DNA from 3 places in the Streptomyces arenae genome. Region 1 is predicted to be linked to each of the others. Evidence: predicted binding sites of a transcription regulator. Region 1 holds the regulator's gene; each other region holds the start of a gene.

Evidence for each region. Region 1 encodes HspR, which represses chaperone genes until heat shock. Its sites were predicted from a motif close to TTGAGNNNNNNNNNCTCAA; they were not measured.
Region 2: a site for HspR is predicted at 7,512-7,530, ahead of clpB (ATP-dependent chaperone ClpB). Genes of this name have one in related genera too.
Region 3: a site for HspR is predicted at 8,033-8,051, ahead of lon (endopeptidase La). Genes of this name have one in related genera too.

What each region holds. Positions count from the first base shown of each region.
Region 1 covers NZ_JAKQYH010000068.1:140,183-150,608, reverse strand. Annotated here, with positions in the region: gene MB828_RS31610 (sugar ABC transporter substrate-binding protein) at 134-1,240, opposite strand; gene MB828_RS31605 (fibronectin type III domain-containing protein) at 1,536-3,191, shown strand; gene MB828_RS31600 (heat shock protein transcriptional repressor HspR) at 3,266-3,712, opposite strand; gene dnaJ (molecular chaperone DnaJ) at 3,718-4,893, opposite strand; gene grpE (nucleotide exchange factor GrpE) at 4,930-5,586, opposite strand; gene dnaK (molecular chaperone DnaK) at 5,583-7,418, opposite strand; gene MB828_RS31580 (MraY family glycosyltransferase) at 7,513-8,532, opposite strand; gene MB828_RS31575 (heterodisulfide reductase-related iron-sulfur binding cluster) at 8,758-10,426, shown strand, end outside.
Region 2 covers NZ_JAKQYH010000014.1:1,532-11,957, reverse strand. Annotated here, with positions in the region: gene MB828_RS07625 (DUF2617 family protein) at 1-408, opposite strand, end outside; gene MB828_RS07620 (hypothetical protein) at 748-1,068, opposite strand; gene MB828_RS07615 (pyridoxal phosphate-dependent aminotransferase) at 1,208-2,395, shown strand; gene MB828_RS07610 (signal peptidase I) at 2,412-2,774, opposite strand; gene MB828_RS07605 (hypothetical protein) at 2,970-4,148, shown strand; gene MB828_RS07600 (YbjN domain-containing protein) at 4,181-4,711, opposite strand; gene clpB (ATP-dependent chaperone ClpB) at 4,814-7,447, opposite strand; gene MB828_RS07590 ((2Fe-2S)-binding protein) at 7,820-8,116, opposite strand; gene MB828_RS07585 (helix-turn-helix transcriptional regulator) at 8,450-9,481, shown strand; gene MB828_RS07580 (helix-turn-helix transcriptional regulator) at 9,543-10,426, shown strand, end outside.
Region 3 covers NZ_JAKQYH010000065.1:3,052-13,477, reverse strand. Annotated here, with positions in the region: gene MB828_RS30285 (sensor histidine kinase) at 1-2,721, opposite strand, end outside; gene MB828_RS30280 (protein phosphatase 2C domain-containing protein) at 3,127-3,915, shown strand; gene MB828_RS30275 (MarR family winged helix-turn-helix transcriptional regulator) at 3,940-4,431, opposite strand; gene MB828_RS30270 (lysozyme) at 4,710-5,516, shown strand; gene lon (endopeptidase La) at 5,590-8,010, opposite strand; gene MB828_RS30260 (GNAT family N-acetyltransferase) at 8,240-9,046, shown strand; gene MB828_RS30255 (rhomboid-like protein) at 9,175-10,014, opposite strand; gene MB828_RS30250 (spermidine synthase) at 10,268-10,426, shown strand, end outside.

The DNA of each region.
Region 1 (10,426 bases):
CTCCCCCGCTCCCGATGCCCGCTCCCGCGTCCCGAGCCCGGCTCCCCATACCGGTTCCCGCTCGCCGCTCCCTTGTACGCGCGGCAGCCCCGTTCCAGGTGGATGGAACGGGGCTGCCGAGGAGCGGGGGTGGTTACTTGAGGCCGGCTGCCGTGCAGGCGGACTTGTAGTCGGCCGTGCAGATCTGCGAGATCTTGTAGATGCCGTCCGCGACGACGGTGTCCTTGATCTTGCTCTTGGTCACGGCGTTGACCTGCACCAGCTGGGCCGGGATGTCCTTGGTGGTCGGGCTGTCCACGGTGTCCTGGGTGAGCGCGTCGAACTGGATGTCCTTGCCCTGCACCTTGTAGACGGCCATCTCGGCGGCGGCCTCGGCCTCGTCCGGGTAGGGCTTGTAGACGGTCATGTACTGCTCGCCGGCGAGGATCCGGTGGATGGCGTCGAGGTCGGCGTCCTGGCCGGTGATCGGCGGCATCGAGGTGACGCCGGCCGCCTTGAGGGCCTTGACGATGCCGCCCGCCATCGCGTCGTTGGCGGAGTAGACGGCGGCGACGTTGTCCTTGCCGATCGAGGCGATCGCCTTGCCGACCTCCTTCTCGGCGATGTCCGGGTCCCAGTCCTTGGTGTCGTACGAGGCGGCGATCGTCACCTTGCCGTTCAGCTCGGACATCGCGCCCGTCTTGAACTGCTTGGCGTTGGGGTCGGTCGGCGAGCCGTTGACCATGATGACCTTGTCGGAGGTGTCGACGTTCGAGCCGAGGCCCTCCAGGAGCGTACGGGCCTGGACCTCGCCCACCAGTTCGTTGTCGAAGGAGACGTAGGCGTCGATGGGGCCCTCGGCGAGGCGGTCGTAGGCGATGACGGGGATGCCCGCATCCTTGGCGTTCTTCACCGTCCCCGCGATGGCGTGCGCGTCGACCGAGTCCAGGATGATCACGTCGACCTTGTCGTCGATCATCTTCTGCATCTGCTTCTTCTGCGTGTCGGCGGACGAGGCGGCGTTCTCGTAGTCGACCTTGCCCTGCTTGTTCGTGAGCTCCTCGATCTTCGACTTCATGATCGGGTAGTCGAAGTTCGAGTACCGGGTGTTGATCTTGTCCGGCATCAGCACGCCCACCGTGACGTCGTTGCCCTTGGTCGGTGTCGCGGAGGTCGACGATCCCGTCGCGTTGAACACGCCGCAGCCGGCGAGCGAAAGGGTCATCGTGGACGCGGCCACGAACATGGCTATACGACGCATACGGGTGCTCACTTCAGGTGCGTTCCGGACATGGGGCCGCTAGAGGACCCAGATGTCTGAAAAGCCAACGCGTACGCCACACCCGGCGTCAAGCGGAACTACTTAACGAGTGCGCAACACCACGCTCCGCCGACCCTGTGAAGACATCGCGGAACCGTCTCCAAGCACCCTTTACGGACCCTCCACCCACAGGGAGTTCATGGGAAGGCAAAGATCAGTACAACCAAGTCCATTCCTCGTGAGTCGACATCTGCACCGGCTGACACCGGTGTACGGAGTACGACCAGAGGATCGAATGAACCCAGCCAGCCGCACCGTGGCCGCCGCCGCGGTGCTCGCCACCGCCGGCACCCTGCTCGGCGGCGCGGCCGTCACCGCATCCGCGGCCACGGCCTGCACCTCTCCTGTCTACAAACGCCAGTTGTTCGCGAACACCACGTTCAAGGGCACCCCGAAGAAGACCGACTGCGACAGCGCGATCGACCAGAGCTGGAGCGGGGCCCCCGCCTCCGGCCTCCCGAAGGACAATTTCGGCGTCCGCTGGACCGTCACCCGTGACTTCGGCTCCGGCGGCCCCTTCGCGCTCGCCGCCTCCGGCCTCGACGGCATCCGGGTCTACGTCGACGGCACCCGCCGTGTCGACCTGTGGAAGAACACCAGCAGGACGGTGAGCAGGACCGTCAACGTGACCGTCCCGTCCGGCAAGCACACGATTCGCGTCGACTACGTCAACTGGACCGGCGCCGCGAAGGTCAAGTTCGCCTACACGCCCCGTACTTCGGCGAGCGTCGACAAGGTCAGGCCCCTCACCCCGGCGGGCGCCACGGTGTCGTACGACGCCGCCACCGGCAGGGCCCGGCTCACCTGGTCGAAGAACAAGGAGATGGACCTCTCCGGCTACCGCGTCTACCGCCGCCCGCAGGGCACCTCGTTCGGCGGCACACCGCTGGCGGCCACCGGCGCCACGTCGTACACCGACAGCTCGCTGCCCGTGGACGGGAAGGTCTACTACTACGAGGTGCGCGCCTACGACAGGGCGGGCAACGTGTCGGCGGGCACGGCCGACCAGAAGGTCACCACGGCCGACCGCACCGCTCCGGAGCGGGTCACCGGGGTGACCGTCCGCGCGAGCACCGCGGGCAACGTCGTGACCTGGCAGGCCTCTTCGGCACAGGACCTCGACCACTACGAGCTGTGGGCCTCGCGGGGCGGCGAGCCCGACCCGGACGGGCCCGAGTTCCTGGGCCTGCCGGGCTTCACCGACGCCACCGCGGACGCCGGTACGCCCTACACGTACACCGTCCAGGCCGTCGACACCACCGGGAACGTCTCCGCGGTCTCGGCGCACGTGACGGCCACCCGCCCGGCGGCGTCCGCCGTGGCCGCCCCGGCCGGCCTCACGGCCACCCCCGCGGACGCCGCCACCGGCCTGAGCTGGACCCCGTCCGGGGACCCGGCCGTCAGCGGTTACCACGTGTACCGCCGGACCGTCTTCAACGGCGCCTGGACCCTGCTGGGGAGCAGCTCCGGCGCGTCCTACGAGGACACCTCGGCCCCGCGGCACAAGGCGTACTACTACGTCGCCGCCGTGGACGGGGACGGCGCCGAGTCGGCGCCCTCGGCGGAGTCGACCGTCGACCGGCTCTCCCCGGCCACCGCGACCGGCCCGGCCGCCCCGAAGCTCACCCTGGTCAGCGAGGGGATCCCGGCGCGCTCCCCGGTCAGGGTGACGGCCGCGCCCGGCGCGGGCGACGAGGACCGCGGACTCCAGGGGTACTCCTGGGAGGTCGCCGGTGCCTGCGGGGTCAGCGGCACCCTGCTGTCCACCACCGGGAACCTCTCCTGGACGCCTCCGTACAACGGACCGTGCACGGTGACCGTGTACGCCGTGGACGCCTACGGGCGGCAGGGCGAACAGAGTTCGTCGCTGGACTTCTTCGTGGGCCGGTGACACACCGGCTCGCCGGCCGGTGACACACGAAGGGGCCCGGAGGATCCTCCGGGCCCCGCTCGTACGCGCGCAGGTCAGTCCTTGGCCTTCTTGGGCCGCCACACCACCAGCGCGCTGGTCTGCTGCACTTCCTGGTACGGCACCAGGTCGCGGCGGTACGAGGCGTGCACCGCGGCTTCCCGCTGCTGCATCGCGGCCGCCGCGCCGTCGACCGCCGCCTGGAGCTCGGCGACGCGCTGCTGGAGCGCGACGACCTGGTTCTCCAGTTCGATGATGCGCTTGATGCCGGCCAGGTTGATGCCCTCGTCCTGGGACAACGCCTGCACCTGGCGGAGCAGTTCGATGTCGCGGGCCGAGTAGCGCCGGCCCCGCCCGGCCGTGCGGTCCGGGGAGACCAGGCCGAGGCGGTCGTACTGGCGCAGCGTCTGCGGGTGCAGTCCGGAGAGCTGGGCAGCCACCGAGATGACGTAGACCGGGGTTTCCTCGGTCAGTTCATAAGGGTTGCGCCGACGGCCGTCCATCTCTGTCATGCTCCCTTCGCGGCCTCGAACAGCTCGGCCCGCGGGTCCTCGCCCGCGGTCGCCTCGCGATACGCCTCCAGTGCGTCACGAGCATTCCCCGACAGGTCCTTCGGGACACTCACCTCGACGGTGACCAGGAGGTCGCCGCGGGTGCCGTCCTTGCGGACCGCGCCCTTGCCGCGGGCGCGCATGGTGCGGCCGTTGGGCGTGCCCGGGGGCAGCTTCAGGGTGACCGGCGGTCCGCCCAGGGTCGGGACCCTGACCTCGCCGCCGAGCGCCGCCTCGGTGAAGGTCACCGGGACGGTCACCGTGAGGTTGTCCTCCTTGCGGCCGAACACCGGGTGGGTGTCGACGTGCACCATGACGTACAGGTCGCCCGCGGGGCCGCCGCGTTCACCCGGTGCGCCCTTGCCCCGCAGCCGGATGCGCTGGCCGTCGGTCACCCCGGCGGGGATGCGGACCTGCATGGTCCGGGACGACTTGGCGCGCCCGCTGCCCTTGCAGTCGGGGCAGGGGTTCTCCGCGATCAGGCCGCGGCCCTTGCAGTCCGGGCAGGGGTCGGTCAGCGAGAAGCCGCCGCCGGATCCCCGCGCCACCTGGCCGGTGCCGACGCAGGTCGGGCACACACGCGGGGTGCCGTTCGCGTCGCCGGTGCCCGAACAGGCCTTGCAGGGGGCCTGCGAGGACATCCGCAGCGGGACCGTGGCGCCCTCGATGGCCTCCGTGAAGCTGAGCGTGACCTCGGACTCGATGTCCTGGCCGCGCCTGGGCTGGGTGCGCTGGCCCGCGCCCCCGCCCCGGTTGAACAGGCCCCCCAGGACGTCACTGAAGCCGCCGCCGCCGAAGCCGCCGCCCCCGGCCTGGGCGCCGCCTCCGAAGAGGTCGCCCAGGTCGAAGTTGAAGTTGCCGCCGCCCGCGCCCGGCCCGGGGCGGAAGCCGCCGTTGCCGAAGAGGGCGCGCGCCTCGTCGTACTCCTTGCGCTTCTTGGGGTCGCCGAGTATGTCGTTCGCCTCGGAGATCTCCTTGAAGCGCTCCTCGGCCTTGACGTTGCCCTTGTTGGCGTCCGGGTGGAACTCGCGGGCGAGCTTCCGGTACGCCTTCTTGATCTCGGCCTCGGTGGCGTCCTTGGGGACGCCGAGGACCTTGTAGTAGTCCTTCTCGATGAAGTCCTTGGTGCTCATCCCCGACGCCCCTCCTTCCGCTCGGTCCTTATTTCGTCAGCCCTCCTCAGGGCCGTTGTCCTTCTCGTCCCCGGCCGCGGGAGCCTCTTCGGACCCCTCGGCCTTCGCCGGTGTCGCCCCCGGCTGCGGTTCGGCGACCGCCACCCGCGCGGGGCGGATGGTGCGCTCGCCGATGCGATACCCGGGCTGCAGGATGGCCACGCACGTCGTCTCGGTGACGTCCGGCGCGTAGCTGTGCATCAGCGCCTCGTGGATCGTCGGGTCGAAGGGCTCGCCCTCCTTGCCGAACTGCTGCAGGCCCATCTTCGCCGCGACCGTCTCCAGCGACTCGGCCACCGACTTGAAGCCGCCGACCAGTTCGCCGTGTTCCCGGGCGCGGCCGATGTCGTCGAGCACGGGCAGGAGTTCGGTCAGGAGGTTCGCGATGGCGATCTCCCGGACCGTGATCCGGTCGCGCTCCACTCGGCGGCGGTAGTTCTGGTACTCGGCCTGGAGGCGCTGGAGGTCCGCGGTGCGCTCGCCGAGCGCGGTGCGTACCTGGTCCAGCTGGGCCGTCAGACCGGCCAGTTGTGCGCTTGAGTCCCCGGCCGGGGCCGCCCCCTGTGCGGGAGCGGCCTTCGGCTCGGCGTCGTCGGGGGTGGCGCCGGAGGGGACGTCGGGCTTCTCCTCGAAGCCCGGGGTCTCCTCCGTCACGCGGCACCGTCCTTGCGCTCGTCGTCGACGATCTCGGCGTCCACCACGTCGTCGGCGGCGTCACCGGCGGGGGCACCACCGGCGGCGGCACCCGCGGCCTGGGCGTCGGCGTACATGGCCTGGCCCAGCTTCTGGGAGACGGCCGCGACCTTCTCGGTGGCGGTGCGGATCTCGGCGGTGTCCTCGCCCTTGAGCTTCTCCTTCAGCTCGGCGATGGACTCCTCGACCTCGGTCTTGATCTCGCCCGGGACCTTGTCCTCGTTGTCCTTGAGGAACTTCTCGGTCTGGTAGACGAGCTGCTCGCCCTGGTTGCGGGTCTCGGCGGCCTCGCGGCGGCGGTGGTCCTCCTCCGCGTACTGCTCGGCCTCCTGGCGCATCCGGTCGACCTCGTCCTTCGGCAGCGAGGAGCCGCCGGTGACGGTCATCTTCTGCTCCTTGCCCGTGCCCAGGTCCTTCGCGGTCACGTGCATGATGCCGTTGGCGTCGATGTCGAAGGCGACCTCGATCTGCGGGACACCGCGCGGGGCCGGCGGCAGACCGGTCAGCTCGAACATGCCGAGCTTCTTGTTGTACGCCGCGATCTCGCGCTCGCCCTGGTAGACCTGGATCTGGACGGAGGGCTGGTTGTCCTCGGCGGTGGTGAAGATCTCGGACCGCTTGGTCGGGATCGTCGTGTTCCGCTCGATGAGCTTGGTCATGATGCCGCCCTTGGTCTCGATGCCGAGGGACAGCGGGGTCACGTCGAGGAGCAGGACGTCCTTGACCTCACCCTTGAGGACACCGGCCTGGAGCGCGGCGCCGATGGCGACGACCTCGTCCGGGTTGACGCCCTTGTTGGCGTCCTTGCCGCCGGTCAGCTCCTTGACGAGCTCGGCGACGGCGGGCATCCGGGTGGAGCCGCCGACGAGGACGACGTGGTCGATCTCGCCGAGCTGGATGCCGGCGTCCTTGATGACGTTGTGGAACGGGGTCTTGCAGCGCTCCAGCAGGTCCGCGGTCAGCTGCTGGAACTGGGCGCGGGTGAGCTTCTCGTCAAGGTGCAGGGGGCCCTCGGCGGAGGCGGTGATGTAGGGCAGGTTGATCGAGGTCTCCGTGGAGGAGGACAGCTCGATCTTGGCCTTCTCGGCGGCCTCGCGGAGGCGCTGGAGGGCCATCTTGTCCTTGCCGAGGTCCACGCCGTGACCGGCCGCGAACTGCTTGACCAGGTAGTCGACGACGCGCTGGTCCCAGTCGTCACCACCGAGGTGGTTGTCGCCGTTGGTGGCCTTCACCTCGACGACGCCGTCACCGATCTCCAGGAGGGACACGTCGAAGGTGCCGCCACCGAGGTCGAAGACGAGGATCGTCTGGTCGTCCTTGTCGAGGCCGTACGCGAGCGCGGCCGCGGTGGGCTCGTTGACGATGCGCAGGACGTTCAGGCCCGCGATCTCACCGGCCTCCTTCGTCGCCTGGCGCTCGGAGTCGTTGAAGTAGGCCGGGACGGTGATGACCGCGTCGGTCACCTTCTCGCCCAGGTAGGCCTCGGCGTCCCGCTTGAGCTTCTGCAGGATGAACGCGGAGATCTGCTGGGGGTTGAAGTCCTTCCCGTCCAGCTGGATCTTCCAGTCGGTGCCCATGTGACGCTTCACGGACCGGATGGTCCGGTCCACGTTGGTGACCGCCTGACGCTTGGCGACCTCGCCGACGAGGACTTCGCCGTTCTTCGCGAAGGCGACGACGGACGGCGTGGTCCGGGCACCCTCGGCGTTGGTGATGACGGTGGGCTCGCCGCCTTCAAGAACGCTGACGACGGAGTTAGTCGTGCCCAGGTCGATGCCGACCGCACGTGCCATGGTGATTTCCTCCAGCTGACTTGAGTGGAACGGACTCAAGTGTGCATCAACCGGAGCCACGGGTCAACAGACCTGAGTCATAGAGACTCAAGTCTTATCCGTTCCTTACACGCAAGTGGCCGCTGACCTGCGTGGATTCAGTACGTCGAGGCTCATACACCGGCACCCGAAGGAGTAGCAGCACGATGCTGACGGTGACGCAGGCGACGCATGTGGCGCCCGTCCGTCCGACCCAGCCACCGTGCACGAGCACCGCGACGAGTACCCCGGCGAAGGATCCGGCACCCAGGACGACCGTCGAGCCCTGCGGGGTGAGCCCCAGCCGCCGCAGCCGGTGCGCGAGATGGTCGGGCCCGCGCCGCAGCACCGGCCGCCCGGCCAGCAGCCGCGACAGGATCACCACGAGGACGTCGGCGCCCGCGACGGCGGTGAGCGCGAACAGCACCCCCGCGCTGGCGACGGGATCGTGCCCGGCCCGGGTCAGCAGCGCGGCCGCGGCCAGCACGAACCCGGCGAACAGCGAGCCGGTGGCCCCGAGGGCGATCCGCGCGGGATGCCAGTTGTGCATCAGGAACCCGGTGAGCGCGGCGGCCAGCACGCTCAGCAGCACGGCGAGCCCGTCCATCACCTCGGCGGCAGCACAGGCGCCGGCCCCGAACGCCGTCACCACCCCGACCGTCCCGGCCAGCCCGTCCGCGTGGTCGAGCCCCTTGAAGGCGACGGCGACGAACGCGATCCACCCGACGCCCAGCACCCCGCCGGCGATCCCGAACTCCCCGTACGGCACCACACAGGCCGCCGCCACGGCCGTACCGAACAGCAGGAACCTGGTCTTCAGCCGCCACACGTCGGCGACCACCCCGAGCAGGGACACGGCCGCCCCGGCGATCAGCAGCTCCCCCACCCCGGTGCCGAGGGGGGCGACCCCGCTCCAGTCGCCGGCGCCCGCGACCACACAGGTGGCGCCGACGACGGCGAGGCCGCCCAGGGCCGGCACGGGCCGCGCCCGCCTGCGGTCGACCAGGCCGAGCCGCAGCGCGGGGGGCCGGATCAGGGCGGCGAGGACGGCGGCGAGCAGGAGGGCGGTGGTGGCGGCGGCGATCCCGTAGAGCACAGGTCCAAATTAGACCTGAATGTAACCATTCTGTACGAATAACACGATCGGGTTGCGGGACCGGAGCACAGGCAGACCTCAGCGATCCAGATCACTCCGCACCTGGCTACAGTGCGAGTAAAGATGCGGGTAGTCTCAGACGGACTGCATAAGTTACCGCTTAGTAATTTCGGGAACACTCGCGAAGAGACCCGAAGAGACCCCTCGCAGGCCCGAGGAGCCCCCATGCAACTCGCCGCGATCATCGTGTCGCTGGTTCTGATCGTGGTCGGCGTGGCGTTGTTCGCCCGCGCCGTCCTGCAGATCTACAACTTCCTGCGGCTCGGTCAGAACGTGCCCGCCGGCACCCGTACCGACGAGCCCGTCCAACGGACCGTCACCGTGGTCAGGGAGTTCCTCGGCCACACCCGGATGAACCGGTGGGGCATCGTCGGCGTGGCGCACTGGTTCGTCGCGGTCGGCTTCTTCTCCCTCCTGCTGACCATCGTCAACGCCGTCGGCCAGCTGTTCCAGGCCGACTGGATCCTGCCGGTCATCGGCGACTGGGCGCCGTACAACGTCTTCGTCGAGTTCATCGGCACCATGACGGTCCTCGGCATCCTCGTGCTGATCGCCATCCGCCAGCTGAGCAAGCCGAACCGGCCGGGCCGCAAGTCCCGCTTCGCCGGCTCCAACTTCGGCCAGGCGTACTTCGTCGAGACGGTCATCCTGATCGTCGGCGTCTGCATCTTCACGCTGCACGCCCTGGAGGGCGCCCAGCACCACGTGGACTCCTACGAGGCGTCGTTCTTCATCTCGTACCCGGTCGTCTCCTGGTTCCGGGGCATGGACGTCTCCACGCTCCAGAACCTCACCTACTTCTTCGCCGGCCTGAAGATCGCGACCTCGTTCATCTGGATGATCGTGGTCGCCCTGAAGACCGACATGGGTGTCGCCTGGCACCGCTTCCTGGCCTTCCCGAACATCTGGTTCAAGCGCAACGCCACGGGTGAGACCTCGCTGGGCGCCCTGCTCCCGATGACCTCCGGCGGCAAGCCGATCGACTTCACCGACCCCGGTGACGACGACGTCTTCGGCGTCTCCCAGGTCGAGCAGTTCTCCTGGAAGGGCCTGCTGGACTTCTCCACCTGCACCGAGTGCGGCCGCTGCCAGTCGCAGTGCCCGGCCTGGAACACCGGCAAGCCGCTCTCCCCCAAGCTGCTGATCATGTCCCTGCGGGACAACGCGCACGCCAAGGCGCCGTACCTGCTGGCCGGCGGCGGCAAGACCGCCGAGGGCGAGGAGAAGGGCTCCGAGGAGCAGCTGGCGGGCGTCCCCGCCGCCGCCCTCGCCGAGGCCGAGCGCCCCCTCATCGGCACCGCCGAGGAGAACGGCGTCATCGACCCGGACGTGCTGTGGTCCTGCACCACCTGCGGCGCCTGCGTCGAGCAGTGCCCCGTCGACATCGAGCACGTCGACCACATCGTCGACATGCGCCGCTACCAGGTCATGATCGAGTCCGCGTTCCCGTCCGAGGCGGGCACGATGCTCAAGAACCTGGAGAAGAAGGGCAACCCCTGGGGCCTGGCGAAGAAGCAGCGCCTGGAGTGGCTCAAGGAGGTCGACTTCGAGGTCCCGGTCGTCGGCAAGGACATCGAGGACCTCACCGAGGTCGAGTACCTGTACTGGGTCGGCTGCGCGGGCTCCCTCGAGGACCGCGCCAAGAAGACCACCAAGGCCTTCGCCGAGCTGCTGCACATCGCGGGCGTCAAGTTCGCGATCATGGGCGGCGACGAGAAGTGCACCGGTGACTCCGCCCGCCGCCTGGGCAACGAGCCCCTGTTCCAGGAGCTCGGCATGGAGAACGTCATGGCCCTGAACACGGCGTTCGGCGAGGAGCTGGACGACGACGGCA
Region 2 (10,426 bases), on a different contig from region 1:
GGCGAGCAGCGCGGTGAACGCGTGCGGGCTGCCGGGGAAGACCCCGGCGAGGCCGTGCGGGTGCTCGGAGACCAGGGCGAGCAGTTCCTGGGCGCGGCCCGCGAAGGAGCCGGGTGACAGCACCTCGACACGGGCCGCGAACTCGTACTCCCAGTCGCCGTTGCGCTTGGCGACCCCGAGCGGCAGGGGGGTGCTGGACCCCGGGATGCACGCCACCGTCTCCGAACAGCCGCCCCGCTCCTCCTCCAGGAGCACCTGGTGGGACGCGCCGAGCAGTCTCAGCTGCAGCTTCGCCCCGCTCAGTTCCAGGTCGAGGGTGGCCAGGGCGGGCAACGGCTCGCGCCCCAGGGCCCAGGCGAGGTCGGCCGCGCGCGTATCGGTGTAGGAGGTGTTGAGGGTCGTGAGCATGGATCGGCTCCGCTAGCACGCAAAAGAAGGGGAGTGTGGTCCGGCGCACCTCGGTCGACACCGGGAGAGCGGCCCGGCCGGCCCAGCCGGGGAGGGGTGTCGTCAGGACGTCCGAGGTGCTGCTTTGGTGATTTAGAGGGAATCATGAACTGTGGCGCTGCCACAGCGTTTTTACCCAACTTCGTGGGGTTTCCATCCCTCAGAGGGCTCCACAGCTCAACTGTTCAACCATGTCGTGCGCCGTAGGGCACCCGGCGCGCGCCGGGGCGTCCGCGGAGAGCTCCCCCGCCCTCCCGCCGGACGCCCCGTCCCCCGTTCCCCCCGCTCCCCCTCCCCCGGTCAGTTGCCCCCGCCGCAGCCGCCACCGCCGCCGCCGCACGAGGACCCTCCGCCGCAGGAGGAACCGCCTCCGCACGAGGAGTGACCGCCACCGCAGGAGTGCCCCCCGTGGTGGCCCCCGCCGTGCCCGCCGTGCCCACCGTGCGACGAGGACGACGACCCGCCGCCGTCCCCCGCCCACCAACTGCTCGAGCCGTCGTACGAGGAGGACCCGCCCCCGCCGGACGCCGACCCCTTGCCCGACCCGCCCCTGCGGGCCACCCCCCGGACGATCGCCAGACAGACGATCGCGGCCACCACCACGACGAACACGGCGCTCATGGCGTCACCTGCTTTCCTTCCCCCTGGGACGACCCCCCGTGGGCGCCCCGGCCGCCGCGGGAGCGCGGCGTGACCCTGGGATGCCCGGCCGTCTCACCAGCCAAAGCAGAGTTGAGGAAGTCCAGAGCTTGGGCGCAGGATGACCGGCATGACCTCCAGCGAACGCCCTTTCCTCAATCGCCGGCTCGCCGAGTTCGGGACCACGATCTTCGCCGAGATGTCCGCCCTGGCGCTGCGCACCGGCTCCATCAACCTGGGGCAGGGCTTCCCGGACACCGACGGCCCCGAGGAGATCAGGGAGGCCGCCGTGCGCGCGCTGCGCGAGGGGCGCGGCAACCAGTACCCGCCGGGTCCGGGCGTCCCCGAGCTGCGCACCGCGATCGCCGCGCACCAGGAGCGCCGGTACGGGCTGTCGTACGACCCGGACGCCGAGGTGCTGGTCACGGCGGGCGCCACGGAGGCCATCGCGGCGGCCCTGCTGGCCCTCGTGGAGCCCGGTGACGAGGTCGTCGCCCTGGAGCCCTACTACGACTCCTACGCGGCCTGCATCGCGATGGCCGGCGGCACCCGGGTGCCGGTCACGCTGCGTCCGGACGGCGGCGCGTTCCGCCTCGACCTCGACGAGCTGCGCGCCGCGGTCACCCCGCGCACCCGTCTGCTGCTGGTCAACACCCCGCACAACCCGACCGGCACGGTCCTCACCCGCGCCGAGCTGACCGCGATCGCCGAGCTGGCGGTGGAGCGGGACCTGCTGGTGGTGACGGACGAGGTGTACGAGCACCTGGTCTACGACGACGCCGAGCACGTGCCCCTCGCCACCCTGCCCGGGATGCGCGGGCGCACCGTCACCATCGGGTCGGCCGGGAAGACCTTCTCGTTCACCGGGTGGAAGGTCGGCTGGGTGACGGCGGCCCCGGCGCTGGTCGCGGCGGTGCGCTCGGCGAAGCAGTTCCTGACGTACGTCTCCTCGGGCCCCTTCCAGTACGCGGTCGCCGAGGCCCTCGCCCTTCCGGACGCGTACTTCGAGTCCTTCCGCGAGGACATGCGGGCCAAGCGCGACATCCTCGCGGCGGGTCTGAAGGAGGCGGGTTTCGAGGTCTACGACACCGCCGGCACGTACTTCATCACCACCGACATCCGCCCGCTCGGCGAGAGCGACGGCTTCGCGTTCTGCCGTTCGCTGCCGGAGCGGGCGGGGGTCGTCGCCATCCCCAACGCGGTCTTCTACGACCACCGGGAGGCGGGCGCGCCGTTCGTGCGGTTCGCGTTCTGCAAGCGCGCGGAGGTCCTGAAGGAGGCGGCGGAGCGGCTGCGGAAGCTGTCGTAGCCGGCGGCCGGTCCGGCTAGGCGGAGCCATCCGGCACGGCGTAGCCGGGTACGGACGGCCAGCGCACGGTCAGGACCACCGACTCCTCCTCGGCGACCCACGAGTGGCCGACCCCGCGGCCCCAGACGACGTAGTCGCCCTGCTCCGCCAGCAGGACGCTGCGGCCAGGGAGTTGGACGCGGAAGCGGCCGCTGACGAGGACGAGGAGGGCGGTGCGCTCCTCGCCCTCCACCCACCGCGCCCGCTCGTCGCCGCGCGGGTGGACACCCCATTTGATCTCCACGGCCTCGCTGTGCCGCGGATTGCCGGGGCCCTTGAAGTGCCCGAGCAGCCACCCCCGGTCCAGGGCCGCGTCCACACCCGCGTTACCCACGTACACGCCGTCACCCGGGCCATTGCCCACGCCGTCACCCGAGCCTTCGCCCACGCGGCCGTTCACGCCGTCACCCAAGCCGTCACCCAAGCCATCGTTCACGCTGTCGTTCACGCTGTCGTTCACGCGGCCGGACGGTAGCAGTCCCCCATCGGGCGCCTATTTCTCGCTCGCCTCGGCGTCCGACGGCACTGTGCCAGTGTGAGCCACGCCAGCACCGCCCTCGCCCCGCCCGTCGCCCAGCGGCCCGGCACCCGGCTGTCCCTCGTCACGGCCGGCGGGGTCGCCGTGGGGCTGTTCGCGGCGGTCCGGCTCACCGGCATGGCCGTGTTCGCGCTGCTCGCGTGGGCGGGCGGCGGGCATCCGCTGACGCTGCTCGGCCGGTCCTGGGACTCGGCGTGGTACCTGGGCATCGCGGCGCACGGCTACGGCCGCACCCTGCACTTCGGGCCCGGCATCGTCCACAGCGACCTGGCGTTCTTCCCGCTCTACCCGGCCCTGATCCGCACTCTGACGGCCGTGACGCCGCTCAGCGGGGCGGGCGCCGGGCTGCTCGTGGCCTGGACCGCGGCGGCCGTCGCCGCGGCCGGTGTCTACGCGGTGGGGGCCCGGCTGCACGGCCGTGCGGTGGGCACCGCGCTGGTGCTGCTGTGGGCCCTGCTCCCGCACTCCGTGGTGCTGTCCATGGCGTACACGGAACCGGTGCTGACCGCGTTCGCCGCCTGGTCGCTGTACGCGGTGCTGGCCGGGAACTGGCTGTGGGCGGGGTCCCTGGCGGCGCTGGCGGGCCTGTCCCGGCCGAACGGCTTCGCGGTCGCCGCGGCCGTGCTCGTCGCCGCCGCCTGCGAGCTGCGCCGCCACCGCGGCCGGGTTACCCACAGACTGTGGACGGGCGCGGCGCTCGCCCCGCTCGGCTGGACGGCGTACGTCCTGTGGGTCGGCGGCCGCACCGGCGACCTGCTGGGCGGCTACTTCGACGTGCAGCGCCTGTGGGGCTCGCGCTTCGACCTGGGCCGGGGCTCGCTGCGCTTCGTCCGTGAGCTGCTGCTGGGCGCCCACCGCCTCGTCTTCCCGGTGGCCCTGCTGATCGTGGCGGCCGCGGTGGTCCTGTACGCCCTGCTGGCCCTGGACCGGGCCCCGCTCCCGCTGCTCGTCTACAGCGCCGTGCTGCTGCTGATCACGCTCGGCGGCTCGGGCTTCTTCGAGTCGAAGCCGCGCTTCCTGCTCCCGGCCTTCCCGCTGCTGCTGCCGCCGGCCCGGGCGCTGGTGCGCACGGCGAGAGCCCGGCCCTGGCACGCGACGGTGATGGTCACGGCCCTGGCCGGGCTCTCGTTCGGCTACGGCACGTACCTCGTCGTGTACGCGCGCACACCGCTGTAGGTCTGCTGCTTGCCCGCTGCCTGCCCGGCTGCTTATTCGTCGCCGTCTTCGGGCTTGTCCGCCTCGTTGACGGCCTCCTCCAGGCCGAGCTGCTCGACGAGCCACTTGTCGAACTCGATCGCGGCGCGCACCCAGCTGACCGTGGACGAGACGAAGTGGTTGATGTCGACGCCGGTGCCGATCAGCATCTGCGCCTCACCGATGAGACGGACCGTGCCGTCGTCGTGGGTGTGGGTGTAGACCTTGGGCCACAGGGTCCGCCGGTTCCAGTCGTCGATGGACTCGAGCAGCTGCGGCTTCTCGTCGATCTTGTGCGGACGGTCGTAGAACGTGCGCACCGAGAAGACCGCCTGCTCGTCCTCACCGCGGAACATGAAGTACGTACGGAACTGCTCCCACGGCGCCGCGAGGTCACCCTCGTCGTCGACGACGTACTTGAGCTCCATCTGGTCGAGGAGCTGCTTCACGAGATCCTGATCCGGGACGACGGGGCCCGCCGGTCCTTGGGGCTGCGGCTCGGGCTGGCCCCCGAAGTTCGGAATCGAGGACGGGTCGATGGTCACCGTGTTTTTCCCTTCATACGGATCCTGCCATCCTCTCCCATCCGGGGAGGGGGGTGGCAACCCCCGCCCCGGCGGGTTCACCTCCCGTTGGCGGAATTCAGCTCAGAGCGTCTTTCCGGTCTCCGTACCGCTGCTCCCGGCGGCCTCGTCGGGGGTCGCCGGACCCACGATCAGCCCCTCTCCGAAGGCGTCGACACGGATCGTGTCGCCGTCCTTGACCTCGCCCGACAGGATCTCCTTGGCCAGCCGGTCGCCGATGGCGGTCTGGACCAGCCGGCGCAGCGGGCGGGCGCCGTACGCCGGGTCGTTGCCCTCCTCGGCGAGCCAGGCCAGCGCCTCCGGGGTGACGTCCAGGGCGAGCCGGCGGTCGGCGAGCCGCCTGGCGAGCCGGTCGATCTGGAGCCGGGCGATCCGGGCCAGCTCGTCCTTCTCCAGGGCCGAGAAGACCACCAGGTCGTCGAGGCGGTTCAGGAACTCCGGCTTGAAGGAACGCCGGACCGTCTCCAGGACCTGCTGCTTCTTCTCCTCGGCGCCGAGCGACGGGTCCACCAGGTACTGGCTGCCCAGGTTCGACGTCAGCACCAGGATGGTGTTGCGGAAGTCCACCGTGCGGCCCTGGCCGTCGGTGAGCCGGCCGTCGTCGAGGACCTGGAGGAGGATGTCGAAGACCTCGGGGTGGGCCTTCTCCACCTCGTCCAGGAGGACCACGGTGTACGGGCGGCGGCGGACCGCCTCCGTCAGCTGGCCGCCCTCCTCGTAGCCGACGTAGCCGGGCGGGGCGCCCACCAGCCGGGCCACGCTGTGCTTCTCGCCGTACTCGGACATGTCGATGCGGACCATCGCCCGCTCGTCGTCGAAGAGGAAGTCGGCGAGCGCCTTGGCGAGTTCGGTCTTGCCGACGCCGGTCGGGCCGAGGAAGAGGAAGGAGCCGGTGGGGCGGTCCGGGTCGGCGATGCCGGCGCGGGACCGGCGTACGGCGTCGGACACCGCCCGTACGGCCTCGGTCTGGCCGATCAGACGGCGGCCCAGCTCGTCCTCCATGCGGAGCAGCTTCTGGGTCTCGCCCTCCAGCAGCCGGCCGGCCGGGATGCCGGTCCAGGCGGCGACCACGTCGGCGATGTCGTCGGAGGCGACCTCGTCCTTGACCATGGTGTCCTTGGCCGTCTCCTCCTCGGCCTCGGACGCGGCCTCCAACTCCTTCTCCAGCTGCGGGATCTCGCCGTACAGCAGCTTGGAGGCGGTGTCGAAGTCGCCGTCGCGCTGGGCGCGTTCGGCGGTGCCGCGCAGGGCGTCGAGCTTCTCCTTCAGCTCACCGACCCGGTTCAGGGACTGCTTCTCGCGCTCCCAGCGGACGTTGAGGCCGCGCAGGTCCTCCTCCTTGTCGGCGAGGTCACGGCGCAGCTTCTCCAGGCGCTCCACGGAGGCCGGGTCGGTCTCCTTCTCCAGCGCCAGCTCCTCCATCTTCAACCGGTCGACGGAGCGCTGCAGTTCGTCGATCTCGACCGGGGACGAGTCGATCTCCATGCGGAGCCGGGAGGCGGCCTCGTCCACCAGGTCGATGGCCTTGTCGGGGAGGAAGCGGGAGGTGATGTACCGGTCGGACAGGGTCGCGGCGGCGACCAGCGCCGAGTCCGCGATCTGCACCTTGTGGTGGGCCTCGTAACGGCCCTTGAGGCCACGGAGGATGGCGATGGTGTCCTCGACGGTCGGCTCGGCGACCAGCACCTGCTGGAAACGGCGCTCCAACGCCGGGTCCTTCTCGATGCGTTCGCGGTACTCGTCGAGGGTGGTGGCGCCGACCATGCGCAGTTCGCCGCGGGCCAGCATCGGCTTGAGCATGTTGCCGGCGTCCATGGCGGAGTCGCCGCCCGCGCCGGCCCCGACGACCGTGTGCAGCTCGTCGATGAAGGTGATGATCTGCCCGTCGGAGTCCTTGATCTCGGCCAGGACGGTCTTCAGCCGCTCCTCGAACTCGCCCCGGTACTTGGCGCCCGCGACCATCGCGCCCAGGTCCAGCGCCACCAGCCGCTTGTCCTTCAGCGACTCGGGCACGTCCCCCTTGACGATCCGCTGCGCGAGCCCCTCGACCACGGCCGTCTTGCCGACGCCGGGCTCGCCGATGAGCACCGGGTTGTTCTTGGTACGGCGGGACAGCACCTGGACGACCCGGCGGATCTCGGTGTCCCGGCCGATGACCGGGTCGAGCTTGCCGTCCCGGGCGGCGGCCGTGAAGTCGGTGCCGAACTTCTCCAGCGCCTTGTACTGGCCCTCGGGGTCGGCGGTGGTCACCCGGCGGCCGCCGCGCGCCTTCTGGAAGGCCTCGGCCAGCTTCTTCGCGGTGGCGCCCTGCCGGTCGAGCACCTCGCCGGCCGCGCCGCCCTTCGCGGCGATACCGATGAGCAGGTGCTCGGTGGAGAGGTAGTCGTCGCCGAGGTCCTTGGCGCGTTCCCCGGCGTCGGCGATGACCGCGAGCAGGTCGCGGTTGGGCTGCGGCGGCGCGACCGTGGACCCGGTCACGCTGGGCAGCGCGGCCAGCGCGCGCTCGGCGCCCTGGCGTACGGCGGCCTGGTCGGCGTCGACGGCCGCGAGCAGGTCGGTGATGTTCTCGTTGTCCTGCCCCGCCAGCAGAGCCAGCAGCAGGTGGGCAGGGGTGAGGTCCGCGTGCCCCTCGGTCACGGCCCGGCTGCTGGCCGCGTTGATGGCGTCCCGGCTCCTGTTGGTCAGCTCGGCGTCCACGTTCGCGTTCTCCTCCTACGTCCCCATGCTGGTCCCGGTACTGACTCAGCCAACGTACACAAACTTGAGTCTATTCCACTCAAGGTGAGACCGGGAGGTCTTCCGGCAACTGTTCCGCAGGAGGTGCGGGAGGGGTACAGGGAGGGGGCACGGGGAGGCCGGCGTGGCGTGTCCGGGGAGGTCGGCGCGGCGGGGCCGGGGCGGCCGACCCGTTCCACCGGCGGGTTTCGGCCACCGTGAATGATGGCCGGAAGCGGCCGATACCAGGAAATGTCCCCACAAAACTGCAGCGGCGTCACCGTGTTCAGGTCACGGTGACGCCGCTGCGGGGGGAAGCACCTGAGCGATCTTTGTTACGACGGGGGAATCGCGTCAGGCACTGCGGGGGGTGGCCGAGATGGTCCTCACGTCCGGTACCTCCGGCTCAGCCAGCCGATGGTCCCGTTGGTCCAGATTCACAAAAATCATGCCGTACCGGACGGCACAGCGCACAGGCTGTGGCGCGCCCCGCGGCTTGCGCAGGCATCGGTACGCCCGTACGTCCTCGTCCTCGTCCCTCGTGACGACCACCGGTTCTCCGAAGACGGTCACCATCAGCGAGTCACCACTGTGGGGGATGGCGGTGACCAGGTCGATGAAATGCCAGCCGGATCGGTACGCGGTGGCCATCTCACGGCGGAAGGATCGGTCGTCGGGTGGGGTGGTCACTTCAGCTCCCGGCTCCATCGGTCACGGAATCAGTAGCGCCGGCAGTCTCGGAGTTCACGGCAACCGATGGCCAGCTGCTGTTCGCACGAACCTCACTCTTCCCGGCGGCCGAAAAGCCACTGAGCACCCCGAGGGCTGCGACGGCGGACAAGGCGGCGACAAGTACCGAGCGAAGCAGTTTGTTACGCATCTTCGGCTTCGTCCTCACTTGAAGGTCCCCTTTTCCCCCGTCAGGTACGACGATGGCTCATTCGGGCACGTCGTGGCCACACAATCGGTGCATCATGTTCCTGCATGTTCAGGACCCTGGGGGGTGGAGTTTTGGTAACAAGTCACTCAAATGCGACACATCCCCATGCCGTGAACGAGCTGTGCACGGAGGGTAGTCGGCTGTATGCGGCCGCTCTGCGCGCGGGACGCATCGCGCGCGCGGACGCGGAACCCGCGCCCTGCCTGATGGACTCCGCCCTGCTGCACCCCGATCCCGACGACCCGAACTGGCTGCGGCCGGTGCCGGCTGCCATCGCGCTGGCCCAGCGTCTCAACCCCCTCGAACGCGAGATCACCGAACGCCGGCGGCTGGCCACCGACATCGCGGGGACCTTCGAGCCCTTTCTGTCCATCGGCGGCCAGTCGACGGCGGGCGGCGGCTCGATCACGGTCCTGGAAGGCGGCGAGCGCATCAACACCGCGCTCAACCTGGCGACCGCCCAGTGCCACACGGAGATGCTCACGGTCCAGCCGAGCGACCGGATCTCCGAGGCCAGCATGCTGCGCGGCCTGGAACGCGACCGGCCCCTCATAGAACGGGGCGTACGGATCCGGACGCTGTACCAGCACACCGCCCGCTACAGCCAGGAGAAGCTGGCCTACGGAGCCCAGCTCGCCGACGGCAAGGTGGAGTACCGCTCCATAGACGAGCTGGTGGAGCGCCTGATCATCTGTGACGAGACGGTCGCCTTCATCCCCATCCGCGAGGACCAGCAGGTCGCTCTGGAACTGCGCCACCCGGGCCTGGTCCGCTACCTGGTCAAGGTCTTCGAGTTCATGTGGACCCGGGCCGTGCCGCTGAGCGCCGGCGCCCCCTACGAGACGGCTCCCGACGGCATCACCGACATCCAGCACTCGATCGCGAAGCTCCTGGTCGAGGGGCACGTCGACGAGGCCATCGCCCGCCGGCTGGGCATGAACGTCCGCACCTGCCGGGCCCACATCGCCAAACTGGCCCAGGTGCTCGGCAGCGGCAGCCGCGCCCAGCTCGGTTACCTGATCGCCCAGTCCGGGATCCTGGACCGGAAGATCCCCGAGGACGGCGGCGGCACGTGACGTCCGCCCCGGGCACCGAGCACGGGAGGCCGGCGCTCCCGGAGCGCGCGGAGGCGGCTCGTTGACCCGCTGCGAGCACGGGGTCGAGGAGCTGTGCCCGGCCGGCGCGAAACTGTACGAACGCGCGCTGCGCGCCGGGCACATCAGCGTCCGGGACGCCGCCGACGCGCCCTGCCTGACCGACTTCGGCCTCCTCCACCCGGCGCTGGACGACCTGGACCGGCTGGAGCCCGAGCCGCCCGCCACGGCCCTGCACCGGCTGCTGCGCTCGGCCGCCGCCCGCGTCGCCGACGAACGCCGGCGCGAGGAACGGCTGGTGGAGCTGTTCGAACCGCTGATGCGGGTCCACGCGCCGTCCCCGCCGGACGGCGGCACCCCGACGCTGCGGCTGCACAGCGGGACCCGCCCCATCAACCGGGCCATCACCGACGCCATGGCCGAGGCCGGCCGGGAGGTGCTCTGCATCCAGTCGCACTCCGGTCTCACCGGCGCCCGCGGCCGGGCCGCCGCCGCTGCCGCCCGGGACCGGGACCAGGCGATCCTGGACCGGGGGGCCCGGGTCCGCGCCCTCTACCAGCACACCCTGCGCCATGTGCCGGAGGTGTACGGCGTCTTCGAGGAGCTCCGGGGCGACTTCGAGGCCCGTGCCCTGGACGAGCTGCCCGACCGGCTGATCGTCATCGACCGGACCGTGGCCTTCGTCCCGGCCGACGCGGACGGCTCCCTCGCCCTCGAGGTCCGGCATCCGGCGCTGATCACGTACTTCGTCACCACCTTCGACCGGCTGTGGCGGCTGGCCACCCCGATCTACCCGGACGTCGAGCACCGGCCCACCGTGGGCGGCGTCACGCCGCGCCAGCGGGCGATCGCCGCCCTGCTCGTGGAGGGTCACACCGACGCCGTCATCGCCGAACGGCTCGGCATGAACGTACGGACCGCCCGGGA
Region 3 (10,426 bases), on a different contig from region 1:
CCACGCCTCGGCGGCCCGCGGCCGCTGCGCCCCGGGCAGGCCCCCCGGCTGCCCCTCGGACGAGAAGGCGCCGGCCTCCGTGTCCGCCCGATGCGCCGCACCGTCGCCGGTACCGGCCGGCGGCCGCTCCCACGCCTCGGCGGCCGGCGGCCGCTGCGCCTCGGGCTGCTCCCCGGTCGAGGGGGTCCAGGGCTGCCGCTCCCCCACGGGAACGCCTTCCGGCTGCCCGCCGGGTGGGGCCGTGCGGGGGTGCTCCCCCGTCGGCTCGGTGAGTTCCGGCAGGAGGAGTTCCATCGTCGTCTCGGCGAGGGTCTCCGGTGGGGCCTTCGGGCGGGTCGTCGGTTCGGGGGCGGGCGGCCCGGACGCGGCCGCCTGCTCGTGCACGGCGTCCTCCGCCGGCTGCCGTACCGCCGGGACCTGCTCGGCGGGCGGCCGTACCGTGGCGGCCTCCCCGTCGGGCGGCCGTACCGTGGCGGCCTCCCCGTCGGCCTCCTGTACGGCCTTCTCCGCCAGCGTCACCAGCGGGTCGCCGGAGGTGGCGCGGCCGTGCAGGACGTTGGAGTTGACCTCCGCGTCCGCGCCGGGCAGGGAGAACGCGTGGGCGCCGGCCGCCCCGGCCGAGGGCGCGGCGACCGCCTCCGGAGGCGCCGCCAGCAGGGCCTGGGGCAGGACGACGACGGCCGCCACCCCGCCCTGCTTCTGCTCGCGCAGCTGCACCCGGACACCGTGCCGGTGGGCCAGCCGGGCCACCACGTACAGGCCGAGGCCGAGACCGTCCTCGCCCTCCTGGTCGTACGGCGACTCGGGGTCGAACTCGGCGAGCCGGCCGTTGAGGCGGACCATGCGGTCGGCGGTCATGCCGATGCCCTCGTCCTGCACGGAGAGCATGACCTCGCCGCTCTCCAGGAGCCAGCCGGAGATCTCCACGGGGACGTCGGGCGGGGAGGACGCGGTGGCGTTCTCCATCAGTTCGGCGAGGAGGTGGGAGAGGTCGTCGGCGGCGAAGCCGGCCACGTGCGCGTGGGGCGGCAGCGCGGCGATGCGGACCCGCTCGTAGCGCTCGATCTCGCTGACGGCCGCCCGGACGACGTCGACCAGCGGGATCGGGCCCGCGTGCTGCTGGACGTGCTCGGTGCCCGCGAGGACCAGGAGGTTCTCGCTGTGCCGGCGCATCACCGTGGCGAAGTGGTCGAGCTTGAAGAGGGTCGCGAGGCGTTCCGGGTCGTGCTCGCGCTCCTCCAGGCCCTCGATGACGGCGAGCTGGCGTTCGACCAGGCCCAGGGTGCGCAGCGCGAGGTTGACGAAGGTGCCGCCGATGCTGGTGCGCAGCCGCTCCAGCTGGGCGGCGGCGTCGGTCAGTTCGGCGCGCAGTTCCTCGCGGGCGTCGGCCATCTTCTGGCGCTGGCCGACCAGGTGCTTGCGGTCGGTCTCCAGGGTGGCGATGCGGTCGTAGAGCCCGACGCTGTGCGCGTGCAGCGCGTTGACGGAGCGGACGACCTGCGCGAACTCGTCGTTGCGGCCGGTGAACTTGACCGGTTCCTGGGTGCGCGGGTCCTCGGCCTCGGCGAGCCGGGCCGAGCCGCGGCGGAGCACGGACAGCGGGCGGGTGAGGCTGCGGGCCATGGCCGTGGCGACACCGACGGCCACCAGCATCAGGGCGCCGACCACCGCGATCCGGATCTCCAGCGCGGTGACGTCGTCGTCGCGGAGCCGGGCGAGGTCCTTGGTGCGGTGGTCGTAGAGGGCGGACTCCACGCCGCGCATCAGCTCGACCCGGGCGGACAGCGCCGCGTCCAGCTTCTTGGTACTGGTGCCGAGGTCGTCGTCGGAGAGGGCCGGCTGGTCGGTGAGGGCGGCCAGGTACTTGTCGGCGGAGTTGACGTCGTTGCCGGTGACCGTGGAGTCGTACGACTCGACCGCCGCCTTGGGGGCGGTGTCGTGGAAGTCGGCGAGGGCCGCGTCCGCGCGCAGCCGGGCCTGCTGGGCGGCGGCCGCGAGGGCGTCGCGCTGCTTCCTGTCCGCCTGGGAGGTGGTGGTGCTGGTGACCGGCAGCCCGGTGATCGGGCTGATCGTGGTCTGGGTGCTGCTCGGGATGTTCAGGGCGGCCAGCAGCAGGCCGCGGGCGGCGGCGGACTGCTGGACGGCCGAGTCCAGTTCCGCGAGCGCGTAGGCGCCGGAGCCGGCCCTGGGGGGCGTCTGCTCGGCGAGTTCCTCGGCGAGCCGGTGCAGTTCGGTGATCGTCCGCGAGTACGCGTCGTGCGCCTGGAGGGCGGTGCTCTTGCCGGTGAGGGCGGCGCGGCGGACGGCCGCGATGCCGTCGAGGTCGGCGCGCAGCCAGCCGGGGGCGTCGGTGTCCGCGCGCAGGTCCTCGACCTGGCGGTCGACCCGGGCGCCGCGGTCCTCCGAGGGCGCCTTGGACTTGGGGCGGCCCGCGGCGATGTAGGAGGTGGCCTCGTCCCGCTCGTCGGCGAGGGAGTTGGCGAGCGCCAGCGCGTCCTGGGTGCGTCCGGCGAGGGTCACCAGGTCCTGGGAGTCGCTGAGCTGCCCGGAGGCGGTCAGCAGGGCGGGACCGCCCGCTCCGGCGATCGCGGCGGCCACCACGGCCACGGCCACGATCAGCCGGGTCCTGACGTGCTTGGCGCGGCCGGAGCCGACGGGGGCGACGGTGCCCGTCTCGGGGACCGTCTTCTTGCCTGTGCGCCGAGGCCGCGTCTTCTGCACCGGTGCTCGCATTCCTGAACTCGTGTACCCAAGGGGTTGGGTGGCACCCCGTCATGTTCTCCGGCATTCGGTGCCACGTGGTGCGTACACCCGATGCGTGCACCGTATGTCGGTTCCCGACCCTCCCAGCGCCGGTGGGCGGTGGTCTCGCATCACCTGACCCGCCACCCGAAGGAGTGAACATCGGAGGGGAGTTGGCGGGCAAGTTCCGGCGGACCGTGCGGGGGCCTTTTCCGGCTGGCCGGTTGGACGCGGACGGCAGGCTTTGGCAGGATTCGCCGACACGCCTTCCCGGAGTACTCCATTCCAGCCCAAAACAGGCGGCTGACCTGCGGGACCGTACCGTTTCCCGGGTTGTTGCCAGCCTTTGGTGAAGCGTGTGAAGGGGTCGTGCAGACTGGCCGAATGCGTACTGAGGTCATTTCGGAACCCGGCGCCCAGGACCGCCCCAACGAGGACTTCGCCGGTGTCTGCCTTCCCGCCTCCGGACAGGGGGGTTGCGTGATCGTCCTGGACGGCGTCACCCCGCCGAGGGACGGCACCGGGTGTCTGCATTCGGTCCCCTGGTTCACCGCGCGGCTGGGCGGTGCGCTGACCGAACTGACCGTTTCGCGAGGAGATCTGACGCTGCGGGAGGTCCTGGAGCAAGCGATCCGTCGCACAGCCGCCGCACATGCCGACTCCTGTGACCTTTCTCACCCGCGTACGCCGCAGGCGACCGTGGTCCTGGCGCGCTGGTCCGAGGACGCCGTCGAGTACCTGGTCCTGTCCGACTCCGTGCTGCTCCTGCGCTCCCCCGGCGGCGCCCTCACGCCGGTCCTGGACGACCGGCTGGACCGGCTCCCCCGTTCCGCCCTGGCCTCGGACGCGGTCGCCGACGCCACGGTCCGCAACAAGGAAGGCGGCTTCTTCACGGCCGCCGCCGACCCCTCGGTGGCGGCCCGCGCGGTGACCGGGACCGTCCCCCGCTCCGGGGTGGCCGCCCTCGCCGCGCTCACGGACGGCGCGACCCGCTGGACGGAGAAGTTCCGCGAGGGTGACTGGACGGCCCTCCTCGACGTCGTCCGCAAGGAGGGGGCGCGGGCGCTGGTGGACCAGGTGCGCGGGCTGGAGGCGGCCGACCGCGAGGAGCGGATGTTCCTGGGGCGGAGCAAGACGCACGACGACGCGACGGTGGTGTACGTCGAGCTGTGAGGCGCGCCCGGCGACGGCCGCGGGCTACTTCTCCATGACGTCGTTCAACTGGTGGAGCAGCCGGGCCAGTTCGGCGACCTCGGGGCGCGGCCAGTGGGCGAGCTGGCGGACGTAGCGGCCGCGGCGGGCCTCGCGGACCGTGCCGACCCGGCGCCGCCCCTCGTCGGTGAGGGCGACCAGCCAGGCCCGTCCGTCGGCCGGGTCGGGCTCGCGGGCGATCAGGCCGAGCTCCTCCAGGGCGCGCAGCTGGCGGGACATGGTGGCCTTGCCGACGCCGATGTAGGCGGCGAGCTCGGTGGCGCGCCGGCCGCCGCACTCGTCGAGCCGGACCAGCAGCCCGTAGGCGGCGGACTCCAGGTCGGGGTGGACCTCCCGGGCCATCTCGCCCTGGCTGGCCCGGGCGCGCCGCAGCAGCACCGTCAACTCGCGCTCCAGCGCCAGGAACTCCTGGTCCGCGCCGGTCGGCGGCAGCTCGGCGGCGGGTCGCCGGCCCTCGCCCTTCTCGTCCTCGTGCACGTCAGCACCCCTGATCGGTTTCGCAGTCCTGAAAGTTTCCGTCAAACCCCGTCGTCGCCGCAGCTCGCCAAGTATTTCGCAGGCGTAGACCAACGGCAGCCTCCGGATCCCCTTCACCGGCGGCCGCCACGTGCGTACGTTCCCCACGCGGACCACCGATGGCATGCGCACACCAGTGGTCGAGCCGTGTGACCTCGTGCCCCGCGCCCTCGTGTCGCGCCGGTCGCACCGGTCGGCTCTGGCATACCTGAGATCCCCTCACCCCACGGAGGCACGTCATGCCTGTGCTCAGACCCGTCCCCGCCCTGCTCACCACGCTCGCCGCGCTGCTGTGCGCGGCGCTCTCCCCCGCTCCCGTGCACGCCGACCCCGCCGTCCCCGCCCGCGGCTCGGCGTACATGGGCACGGGCGTGCTGGCCCACGACGGCCAGAACGGCACCCCCAGGACCGGCCTCGCCACCCAGACGGAGGGGGTGGACGTCGCCAGCTACCAGGGCGATGTCGCCTGGTCGACCCTGCTGGGCAGCGGGGTCCGATGGGCGTACGCCAAGGCGACGGAAGGCACGTACTACACGAACCCGTCCTTCGCCCAGCAGTACAACGGTTCCTACGACGTCGGCATGGTCCGCGGCGCGTACCACTTCGCGACCCCCGACACCACGGGCGGCGCGGCCCAGGCCGACTACTTCGTCGACCACGGCGGCGGCTGGTCGAAGGACGGCCGGACCCTGCCGGGCGTCCTCGACATCGAGTGGAACCCGTACGGCGACGCGTGCTACGGCAAGTCCGCGAGCGGGATGGTCGGCTGGATCACCGACTTCCTGAACCGGTACAAGGCGCGGACGGGCCGGGACGCCGTCATCTACACGGCGACGAGCTGGTGGTCCGACTGCACCGGCAACTACGCCGGGTTCGCGTCCGCCAACCCGCTCTGGATCGCCCGGTACGCCTCGGAGGTGGGCACGCTGCCGGCCGGCTGGTCGACGTACACGATGTGGCAGTACACGTCGACCGGTCCGTCGGTCGGGGACCACGACAAGTTCAACGGGGCCCTGGACCGGGTGGTGGCGCTCGCCAACGGCTGAGCGCCCCGCCGGTCAGGGCGAAGGCCCGGGAACCCTCGCGGGGACCCGGGCCCTCTGCGTCCGGCAGCGTCCGTCACGCCGCTGCCGGAACCTCCGGCGCCGCGCCGTTCGTGGCGGGCGCGAGCGCCAGTTCCAGGACCTGCCGGACGTCGGTCACGGCGTGGACGTCGAGCTTGTCCAGCACCTCGGCCGGGACGTCGTCCAGGTCGGCCTCGTTGCGCTTCGGGATGACGACGGTCGTCACCCCCGCGCGGTGGGCGGCGAGCAGCTTCTGCTTCACACCGCCGATGGGCAGCACGCGGCCGGTCAGCGAGACCTCACCGGTCATCGCCACGTCCGTGCGGACCAGCCGCCCGGAGAGCAGCGACGCCAGCGCCGTGGTCATCGTGACGCCCGCGCTCGGGCCGTCCTTGGGGACCGCGCCCGCCGGGAAGTGGATGTGCACACCCCGGTCCTTCAGGTCGCCGACCGGCAGTTCCAGTTCGGCTCCGTGCGAGCGCAGGAAGGACAGGGCGATCTGCGCCGACTCCTTCATCACGTCACCCAGCTGACCGGTCAGGGTCAGGCCCGCCGCGCCCGTCTCCGGGTCGGCCAGCGACGCCTCCACGAAGAGGACGTCACCGCCCGCTCCGGTGACCGCGAGACCGGTGGCCACACCGGGGACCGCGGTACGGCGCTCGGCCGGGTCCTGGGCGGACTCGGGCACGTGGTGCGGCCGGCCGATCAGGGCGCGCAGGTCCGCGTCCGTGATCGTGAACGGCAGCTCCCGCTCGCCCAGTTCGTGCTGGGCCGCGACCTTGCGCAGCAGCCGCGCGATCGACCGCTCCAGGGTGCGCACGCCCGCCTCGCGGGTGTACTCGCCGGCGAGCTTGCGCAGCGCGCTCTCGTCGAGGACGACCTCGCCCTGGTCGATGCCGGCCCGCTCCAGCTGGCGCGGGAGCAGGTGGTCACGGGCGATGACGACCTTCTCGTCCTCGGTGTAGCCGTCCAGGCGGACCAGCTCCATACGGTCGAGCAGGGCCTCCGGGATGGCCTCCAGGACGTTGGCGGTGGCGAGGAAGACCACGTCCGACAGGTCGAGTTCGACCTCCAGGTAGTGGTCGCGGAAGGTGTGGTTCTGCGCCGGGTCGAGGACTTCGAGCAGGGCCGCGGCCGGGTCGCCGCGGAAGTCGGAGCCCACCTTGTCGATCTCGTCGAGCAGGACGACCGGGTTCATCGAACCGGCTTCCTTGATCGCGCGGACGATCCGGCCGGGCAGCGCGCCGACGTAGGTACGGCGGTGGCCGCGGATCTCGGCCTCGTCGCGGACGCCGCCGAGGGCGACCCGGACGAACTTGCGGCCCATCGCGTGGGCGACCGACTCACCGAGCGAGGTCTTGCCGACGCCGGGCGGGCCGACGAGGGCCAGCACGGCACCGCCGCGGCGCCCGCCGATGACACCCAGTCCCCGGTCGTTACGGCGCTTGCGCACCGCCAGGTACTCGGTGATCCGTTCCTTCACGTCCTCCAGGCCGGCGTGCTCGGCGTCCAGGACCGCCTTGGCGCCCTGGATGTCGTACCGGTCCTCGGTCCGCTCGTTCCACGGCAGTTCCAGGACGGTGTCCAGCCAGGTGCGGATCCACGAGCCCTCCGGGGACTGGTCGCTGGACCGCTCCAGCTTGTCGACCTCCTTGAGAGCGGCCTCGCGGACCTTCTCCGGCAGGTCGGCGGCCTCCACCCGGGCCCGGTAGTCGTCGGACTCGTCGCCGTCCTTGTCCTTCTCGCCGTTCAGCTCGCGCAGTTCCTTGCGGACGGCCTCCAGCTGACGGCGGAGCAGGAACTCGCGCTGCTGCTTGTCGACGCCCTCCTGGACGTCCTTGGCGATGGTCTCGGCCACGTCCTGCTCGGCGAGGTGGTCGCGCAGCTGCTGGGTGGCCAGCTTGAGGCGGGCGACCGCGTCCACGGTCTCCAGCAGCTCGATCTTCTGTTCGGTGGTCAGGAAGGGCGAGTAACCGGAGTTGTCGGCGAGCGCGGAGACGTCGTCGATGGCCTGCACCCGGTCCACGACCTGCCAGGCGCCGCGCTTGCGCAGCCAGGCGGTGGCGAGGGCCTTGTACTCCTTGACCAGTTCGGTGACATGACCGGGCACCGGCTCCGGGACGTTCTCGTCGATGCGGGTGCCCTCCACCCACAGGGCGGCACCCGGGCCGGTGGTACCGGCGCCGATGCGCACCCGGTGACGGCCGCGGATCAGCGCGCCCGGGTCACCGTCGGCGAGCCGGCCGACCTGCTCCACGGTGCCGAGCACACCGGTGCTCGGGTAGGCGCCGTCGATCCTCGGCACCAGCAGCACCCTGGGCTTGCCCGGCTCGTCACGGGCGGCGGCCTGGGCCGCCTCCACGGCGGCGCGGACGTCGGGATCCTTGAGGTCCAGCGGGACCACCATCCCGGGCAGCACGACTTCGCCGTCGAGCGGCAGCACAGGGAGGGTGAGTGATGCGGACGTCGAAGCCATGATCTCCCCTTCGGCAGTGAACTTGAGCTATGCCGACTCAATGCCTGGCCGCCCAGAAATGTTCCCATGCATATGTTCGCTCTGAGCGATCGAGCGGTGACCAGGCCGGACGTGCTCTCAGCGGGGAGAACGCCCGGGTCTCAACAGGGAGTGCACACGGGTTTCAGCAGGGAGCGCACACGGGAAAAACAGTTGATCGGCTGGGGTGCATTCCCCGTACGGTCCCCCGGTGACAGACACCGACACCACGGCGGCCCTGCTCGCCGCCTACGACGCCCAGATGCGCTCGCTGGAGCCCTCGACCCCGGCTCCGGGGGTCACGTACGAACACGACGGCCCCCTGCTGCGGGTGGTGGGCGAGCACCGCGGCTTCGTGGGCGGCCGGCACGACTGGGGCGGCCTGCGCGGCCGCGAACTGGACGCGCAGATCGCCCGGCAACGGGACTTCTTCGCGGCGCGCGGCGAGGCGGTGGAGTGGAAGGTGTGCGCGCACGACACCCCGGCCGACCTCACCGACCGGCTCCGCGCGGCGGGCTTCGAACCCGAGCCCGAGGAGACGGTCCTGATCGCGCCGGCCGGCGACCTGGCCACGGCGTCCCCCGTACTGCCCACCGGGGTGACGCTCCGCCGGGTCACCGACGACGCGGACCTGGACCGCATCGCCGGGATGGAGACGGCGGTGTGGGGCGAGGACATGACGTGGCTCGCGGAACATCTGCGGGGCCTGCTGACGGCGGAACCGGACGTCCTGGAGATCTACGTCGCCGAGGCGGGCGGCGAGGTCGTCTCGGCGGCCTGGGTGGAGATCCGGCCGGACACCGACTTCGCCATGCTGCTGGGCGGCTCCACGCTGGCCGAGTGGCGCGGCAAGGGCGTCTACCGTGCCCTGGTCGCCCTCCGCGCGGCCCGGGCGACGGCCGGGGGCGCGGCCCACCTCCTGGTGGAGGCGTCCCCCGACAGCACCCCGATCCTCGAACGCCTGGGCTTCAAGGCCGTGACGACCACGACCCCGTACGTCTGGACCCCGGCCACCTGAAACGCCCCGTCAGGGGCGCGGGGAACTGCGCGCCCAGCCACGACGACGCCGCACCCCTCACCGACCGCCTGCACGGCGCGACGGCGGAGCGGGAACAGGCCCTGGGGACACCTGAGCGGGCCAGGAGCCTAGGGGCGGCCCGCCGCGCCCGGGTCTCCCGCGGGGACGGCGCCGGTGCCGGCACCGGCGGGGCCCTGCTCCCGGTACCAGCGCCGTACCACCGGCCACAGCGCCGTCCCGATGCCGAGCGCGATCAGATGGCCCCAGTTGGTCATCGGGTCCTGGAAGGCGACGAGGTCGGCGAGCAGGGCGTAGCCGACCAGGGCGAGCAGCGGCCAGCGCAGCCAGGGGGTGAGCAGTCCGCAGAGCGCGCCGATGCTGGCGGCGACGCCGAAGCTGATGCCGTAGTCGAGGCGGTGCAGGGAGGTGCCGGGGAGGTGGCCGACCAGTACCGCGAGGCCCACCGGTACCTCGGTCGCGAGGGTGGCGAGCACATGGCCGGCCAGGAAGACGAGGATCGCGCGGGCGCCCCCTATGCGCCGTTCCAGCGCGGTCAGCACGAGCACGAAGGCGAAGGCGTACGGCGACAGCAGGCCGCCCGCGATCCACAGCGCGCTGGCCAGCAGGACGAAGACCGGGGTGCGCACCAGATGCGCCACGTCGGTGCTGGAGTCCTGGTAGACGGTGTGCAGCAGACCGGGACCGGCATGGCTCGCGAAGAGCGAGGTGAGGGCCAGGACGGCGGTGTAGGCGAAGGTGACGGGGGTGCCGGTGGGGGTGGGCAGCAGCCGCCAGGGGCGCGGCAGCGGGACGGCCCGCGGAACCGGCGGCAGCGCCACCGCGACCGGCCCACGCTGCCGCGGCACACCGTCCAGCAGCAGAGCGACCTCGGCGGCCGGCAGCGGCCCGGCGGAAGCAGCGGCGGGCTCGGGCGGGGGCGTCGTCGCGGCCCTCGCGGTCCGTTCCACGGTGAGGCGCTCCTTCCGTTTCACTCCACCCTTCGCCGTCCCACGAGCCGCTGTCTATGACCGAGGCCACGCGCCGAGCGATTCTCAGGATTTTCTGAAGAACCATGAGGTGCCCGGAGGAACCATACGAGTCACCGCCCGCCGCCCGCGGACGCGAAGCGCCGCGCGGCCCCTCGAACGAGTGACCCGAGTGCGACTGTCCGCCACCCGTAATTCGCGTGGCCGCAAAGCCTTGTTGGGGCAGGATGACGGCATGACTGCCGCAGCCTCCGCGTACGACGGCCGCCCCGTGGTCCTGGACCGGCGCGACGGTCCGTACGGGGAGGTGGTGCTGCGCAGGCACGGCGAGTTGCTGCAGATCATCGCCAACGGCTGCTTCCTGATGGACACCTCCGACGGCCGCTCGGAACGG